One region of the Mycobacterium sp. PTI7 genome, then DNA from elsewhere that is predicted to be linked to it. Evidence: riboswitches for the same ligand, from Rfam matches in the RefSeq annotation. Region 1 holds a riboswitch; the other holds the start of a gene.
The links. Region 1 has a riboswitch for thiamine pyrophosphate ahead of thiC (phosphomethylpyrimidine synthase ThiC). Riboswitches for the same ligand answer to the same signal wherever they lie in the genome.
Positions count from the first base shown of each region.

Region 2: linked by a shared signal. The riboswitch ahead of AC1MEY_RS17360 (ECF transporter S component) and the one ahead of thiC (phosphomethylpyrimidine synthase ThiC) in region 1 are both predicted to bind thiamine pyrophosphate.

Region 1 covers NZ_CM155252.1:5,578,694-5,582,084, reverse strand. Annotated here, with positions in the region: gene AC1MEY_RS26800 (MFS transporter) at 1-1,601, opposite strand, end outside; TPP riboswitch at 1,753-1,864, shown strand; gene thiC (phosphomethylpyrimidine synthase ThiC) at 1,857-3,391, shown strand, end outside.
Region 2 covers NZ_CM155252.1:3,617,019-3,620,409, forward strand. Annotated here, with positions in the region: gene AC1MEY_RS17350 (energy-coupling factor transporter transmembrane component T family protein) at 1-186, opposite strand, end outside; gene AC1MEY_RS17355 (ABC transporter ATP-binding protein) at 183-1,655, opposite strand; gene AC1MEY_RS17360 (ECF transporter S component) at 1,652-2,287, opposite strand; TPP riboswitch at 2,279-2,388, opposite strand; gene AC1MEY_RS17365 (ATP-dependent DNA ligase) at 2,433-3,391, opposite strand, start outside.

The DNA.
Region 1 (3,391 bases):
CCGGTCAGCACGTCGGCGTTCACCCCCGGCGCGCTCAGTGCACCCGACGGCCCGAGCAGTTCCTCGATCGGGTTGTAGCCCAGGAACGCCGCGAAGAGGCTGCCCACGGGCGGCAGGTTGGCGACGTCCTGCGCCACGTCGGCGGAGACGCCCTGCGCTCGGAGGCCGGTACTCATCGCGGAGGGCAACGAGTGCGCCAGTCCGACGATCATCAGCGAGAAGAAGATGCCGATCGACAGCGACGAGCCGGCGTTGAAGAACGTGGCGCGTACGCCGGAGGCCGCGCCGCGCTGTGCGGCAGGGACGCTGGACATGATGGCCGCGGTGTTCGGTGCGGTGAAGATGCCGCCGCCGAGGCCGTTGAGGAAGACCAGCGTCGCGAACATCCAGTAGTCGAAGTTCACCGGAATCAGTAGCAGCGCAATGAAGGACGCCGCCATCAGCACCATTCCGCCGACGGTGAAGGGGCGCGCACCGAAGCGGTCGGACAGCGATCCCGCGATGGGCCCGGCGATCAGGAAGCCGACGGTCACCGGCAGCAGGTAGATGCCCGCCCACAGCGGGGTGGACTCGAAGCTGTACCCGTGCAACGGAAGCCAGATCCCCTGCAGCCAGATGATCAGCATGAACTGCAGGCCGCCGCGGCCCACCGACGACATCAGGCCGGCGAGGTTGCCCATGCCGAAGGACGTGGACCGGAACAGCCGCATGTCCACCATCGGCGAGTCGACGCGCAGTTCGACGATCACGAAAGCGATGAGCGCGAGCAGGCCGAAGCCGATGGCGCCCAACACCCACGGGCTCGTCCACCCCGTGCTTGAATCCCCGTAGGGCTGAATGCCGTACGTGATCCCGATGAGCAACACCGTGAGGCCGACGCCGAACGTCAGCGTGCCCGCCCAGTCCAGCCGGCCGGGGGTGCGCACGCCCAGTTCGCGCAGTGAGCGGATGCTCCAGATGGTGCCGAGGATGCCGATCGGCACGCCGACCCAGAAGATGGCCTTCCAGTGCCACTCGGACAGGAAGCCGCCGATCAGCAGGCCGAGGAACGACCCCGCGACCGCCGACACCATGTTCACGCCCAGCGCCATGCCGCGCTGGTTGGACGGGAAGGCGTCGGTGAGGATCGCCGACGACGACGCCATCAGCATGGCGCCGCCGACGCCCTGCACCACGCGCCACCCGATCAGCCAGACGGCGCCGCCGCCCAGATGGAAGGGGTCGAAGGACAGCGCGACGGCCGCCACGGTGAACACGACGAAGCCCAGGTTGTAGATCTTGACCCGGCCGAACATGTCTCCGAGTCGCCCGAACGGCACCACCAGGACGGCCGTGACCACCAGGTAGCCCATCAGCATCCACAGCAGGTAGCTGACGTTGCCGGGGGCCAGCGGGTTGAGGCCGATGCCGCGGAAGATGGCGGGCAGCGAGATCAGCACGATGGACGCGTTGATGGTGGCGAGCAGCGTGCCCAACGTGGTGTTGGACAACACGATCCACTTGTAGTGCGGGTGTTCGTGATCCATCCGGGTGCGTCGCCGCGCCGTCTCGACGACGCCTTCGTCTGTCGCCGCGGGACGCACTGTGGGGTTCGTCGTCATCTCGACCTCGATCGCCTGGGAGCTGTCGCGGGCGGCCCTGCCCGAAAACACATACGTTAGCTATGCAAACGATCTCCGGTCAATTTCATTCCCCGACCCGTGGACGAGCGACGCTCGAGACCGTGCGGTAGCTTGGGCCGCGCACGTCGAAACACGTCCGCGCGGGAGTGCACACCTGAGTGCGCTGAGAGGACGGCTACGGGCCGTCGACCGTATGAACCTGACCGGGTAATGCCGGCGTAGGGAGCTTCTGAGATGACTGCTGTGTCCGATTCCGTTTCCGTCACCACCGGCCCCATCACGGGCAGTTCGAAGGTCTACCGCGAGCTGCCCGACGGCGCGCGGGTGCCGTTCCGCCGGGTGCACCTGACCACCGGTGACCACCTCGACCTGTACGACACGTCCGGCCCGTACACCGACGACACCGCGGCGATCGACCTCGCCGACGGCCTGCCCGCCCGGCCCGGCGTCGTGCGCGACCGCGGCACCCAGTTGCAGCGCGCCCGCGCCGGCGAGATCACCGCGGAGATGGCCTTCATCGCCGAGCGCGAGGGACTGCCCGCCGAGCTGGTCCGCGACGAGGTCGCCCGCGGCCGGGCGGTGATCCCGGCCAATCACAACCATCCCGAGAGCGAGCCGATGATCATCGGCAAGGCGTTCGCGGTGAAGGTGAACGCCAACATCGGCAATTCGGCGGTCACCTCCTCGGTGGCCGAGGAGGTCGACAAGATGGTGTGGGCCACCCGCTGGGGCGCCGACACGATCATGGACCTGTCCACCGGCCGCGACATCCACCTGACCCGCGAGTGGATCCTGCGCAACTCCCCCGTCCCGGTCGGCACCGTGCCGATGTACCAGGCGCTGGAGAAGGTCGACGGCGATCCCACCCGTCTGACGTGGGAGATCTACCGCGACACCGTGATCGAGCAGTGCGAGCAGGGTGTCGACTACATGACCGTGCACGCCGGGGTGCTGCTGCGCTACATCCCGCTGACCGTCGGCCGGGTCACCGGCATCGTGTCCCGGGGCGGCTCGATCATGGCCGCGTGGATGCTCGCCCGGCACACCGAGTCGTTCCTGTACACGCACTTCGCCGAGCTGTGCGAGATCCTCGCCCGCTACGACGTGACGTTCTCGCTGGGCGACGGGTTGCGGCCCGGGTCGATCGCCGACGCCAACGACGAGGCGCAGTTCGCCGAACTCCGCACCCTCGGCGAGCTGACGAAGATCGCGAAAGCCCATGGCGTGCAGGTGATGATCGAGGGCCCCGGCCACGTCCCGATGCAGAAGATCGTCGAGAACGTCCGCCTCGAGGAGGAACTCTGCGAGGAGGCGCCGTTCTACACGCTGGGCCCGCTGACCACCGACATCGCGCCGGCCTACGACCACATCACGTCCGCGATCGGGGCGGCGATCATCGCCCAGGCCGGCACCGCGATGCTCTGCTACGTCACGCCCAAGGAGCACCTCGGTCTGCCCGACCGCAGCGACGTGAAGACCGGCGTCATCACCTACAAGATCGCCGCGCACGCCGCCGATCTCGCCAAGGCCCACCCGCGCGCCCAGGAACGCGACGACGCCCTGTCCACGGCGCGCTTCGAATTCCGCTGGCACGACCAGTTCGCGCTGTCCCTCGACCCCGACACCGCCCGTGAGTTCCACGACGAGACGCTTCCCGCGGCGCCGGCCAAGACCGCCCACTTCTGCTCCATGTGCGGGCCGAAGTTCTGCTCGATGCGGATCAGCCACGACGTCCGCGACGCCTACGAGAAGGGCATGGCGGACAAATC
Region 2 (3,391 bases), 2.0 Mb from region 1:
GAGCAAGGCGCGCAGCGGGATTCGTAGGACCAGCGCCAGCACGGCTTCGAGCACGAGGGCGGTCAGCGCCGACACCCAGTCGACGCTGAGCACCAGTCCCACTGCGATGACGAGTGCGGCCGCAAGCTTCGCCACCGGGTTGATCGCCGCGAGTCGGGTGGCCGGCGCGTCGGTCGGGGTGGTCAGCACGGGGCGTCCGCGACGGTCTCGGATCGCCACGCGGGCAGCTCGACCCGTCGGTCGGCGAGCAATCCGGCGAACTCGAGGTCGTGGGTGACGGCCACGACCGCGGCGCCGTCGTCGGCGATCCCGGCCAGGAGGCGCACCAGCTCCTCCCACGTGTTGCGGTCCTGTCCGAAGGTGGGCTCGTCGAGGATGATCAAGTCGGGGGCGGTGGCGAGGACGGTCGCCACCGACAGGCGGCGCTGCTCGCCGCCGGACAGGGTGTAGGGGTTGACGTCCGCCACGTGGGTGAGGCGCAATCGCTCCAGCATCGAGTCGACGGCGTCGTCGATCGCGGCCCGGTCCCGTTTCAGCGCCCGCGGACCCAGCGTCAGCTCGTCCCGCACGGTCGCGGTGAGGAACTGGTGCTCGGGGTTCTGGAACACGCTGCCGATGCGGGTGAGCAGTTCCCGGGACTTCCACGTGATCGGCTCGCGGCGGCGGCCCGCGGGCGCGAATCCCTCGGCGGCGGTGAGCCGTCCGGCCCGCGGCGGCAGGAGTCCACCGAGGGTGAGCGCCAGCGCCGACTTGCCTGCGCCGTTGGGGCCGGTGACGGCGGTGACGGTGCCGCGGTCGAGTGTGAAGGTGAGCGCGTCGGAGCGGTCCGCCGCGCGGTGGCCGACGGACAGATCGGCCGCGGCGAGCAGCGGGCCACCGGCCGGTGCGCGTCGGCGGGTGATCGACGGCAGCCCGGTCCCCGGCACCCAGACGCCGGCCCGCCGCAGCATGTCGCGTTCGCGTCGGAGCACGTCCCCGGGCGACCCGTCCGCGACCACCTGGCCCGAGTCACCCAGCACGACGACGCGATCGACCACGGGAAGCCAGGTGGCCGTGCGGTGTTCGATCACGATCAGGGTCGCGCCGGTGTCCGCGACCGCGGCGGCGACGGCGTCGCGCACCTCGAGGACACCCGCCGGATCGAGGTTCGCGGTGGGCTCGTCCAGCAGTATCAGCCCGGGGTTCATCGCGAGCACGCCGGCAAGTGCCAGCCGCTGCTGCTGACCGCCGGAGAGCGCCGACGTGTCGCGCGACAGCGGGAGGTCCAGGCCCACGGCGGCCAGTGCCCGCCGCACCCGCGGCCAGATCGCACTGCGCTCGACGGCGAAGTTCTCCATGCCGAACGCCACGTCGTCACCGACGCGCGACAGGATCACCTGCGAGTCGGGGTTCTGCAGCACCATGCCGATGCGGCTGCGACGGGAGGCCGGCGGTACGCCGTCGACGAGGAGGCGGCCTCCCTCGTCGCCGTCCTCGTTGCTGTCGAGCAGACCCGCGAGTCCCTGCAGCAGAGTCGACTTGCCCGAACCGCTGGCACCGAGGAGCAATACCCGTTCGCCCGGCTCGACGCTGAGGTCGAGACCGTTCAGCGCCCATGCCGTGCGTCCGGCGTGCCGCCAGCGCCAGTCCTGCGCGGCAACGGCGACGCCGTTCACCGTGGCACGTCGTGCCGCGACCCCACTCTGCCGGACGGGAATCGTGACAGGGCACCGGTCTTCGCCAGACCGCGGACGACGAACCACGACAGGGCGCCCGCGATCACGGCGCCCGACACGATCGCCGACACGACGTAGATCGCCGAGAACGTCGCCGCCGATCCGGGATACCAGAGGATCAGGTCGTTGACCGCCAGCGCGAGACCGGCCACCGCACCCGAGAGCACGGCGACCGGCAGGTTCCACGCGCGGTACAGGAAGATCGCGAACACCAGCTCGGCGGCCAGGCCCTGCACCAGTCCGGACTCGAGGGTGAGCACGCCCCACTGATTGCCGACCAGCGCGGAGACGGTGGCCGCGACCAGTTCGCCGTAGAGCGCGGCGCCGGGCTTGCGGATCACCAGGGCGGTCAGGACGCCGGCGAACAGCCAGCCGCCGCCGAGCAGCGCCTGCAGGCCGGGCAGCACCGCGCCGAGCGGGGCGCTGATGGGGTTGGAGGCAATGTTCCAGAGCACGAACACCAGCCCGGCCGCGACGGCCAGCACACTGGCCACGACGATGTCGACGACGCGCCATCGGTACGTCCGCCGCGGGCTTCCGGTGGGCTGCTGGGACACGGTATCGGTACTCATCGCTTCACTCCCTACGCCGGCATTACCCGGTCAGGTTCGTACGGTCGACGGCGCCAGCCGTCCTCTCAGCGCACTTGGCGTGCACTCCCGTGTGGGTCGTCCTCAATGTAACCCCAGCGCAGCCGGGGTGCGACGTCCGGGGCCATCACTCCCACACCACCTCGTCAGGCGACTTGTCCGGCCGCAGCCCCCGCCAACTCGGCTGACGCAGCCGGCCGTCCGACGTCCGCTCACTGAAGCGCACCTCGCCCACCAGTTCCGGGCGGACGAACGTGACGCCCTTGGCGTCGGGCCCGGTGAGGCGCGTCGTGAACGGTGAATCGTCGGTCTTCAGCGGCGCGAGCGTCTTCTTCAGGTTGGCCAGGTCCTTGTCGGTGAAGCCCGTGCCGACGCGGCCGGCGAAGGTCAGGCCGTCGCCCTCGGGGACCCCGATCAGCAGGGCGCCGATGCCGCTGGTGCGTCCGCCCTCACCGGCCCGCCAGCCGCCGATCACGATCTCCTGTGTGAGCCACAGCTTGTCCTTGATCCAGGACTGCGAGCGGCGGCCCGGCTGATAGGTGGAGTCCCGCTTCTTGGCGACCACGCCCTCCCAGCGTTGCGCTCGGGCATGCTCCAGCGCGTCGGGACCGTCGCCGGGTAGCTGGTCGGGCACGATCAGACCGCCCGCCTCGGCCAGTGTCTCCAGGATCCGACGTCGATCGGAGTACTTGGCGCGCAACAGGCTTCGACCGTCGAGGGACAGCACGTCGAACGCCCAGAACTCGACGCGGGTGGACGTGGCGCGGTTCTGCATCAGCCCGAAGCTCGGCACGCCGTTCTCGTCGAGGGCTACTGCCTCACCGTCGAGGATCACGTGGTGGTCGGCCAGGTCGGCGGCGAGCGCGCGCAACTGCGGGTACTCCCCGGTGACGTCGCGGCCGCTGCGCGACCGTAGTCGCAGCTCACCGTGATCGGCGTCGACGAGCAGCCGATAGCCGTCCCACTTGCCCTCGAACGCCCACACCACCTTCGTGAGCTTCGACACCGAACCATGTGTCGCCAGCATGGGTTTGACATCCTCGGGCGTCGGCTGGGGCTGCTCCTTCATGCGGTGCGCCAGCCAGT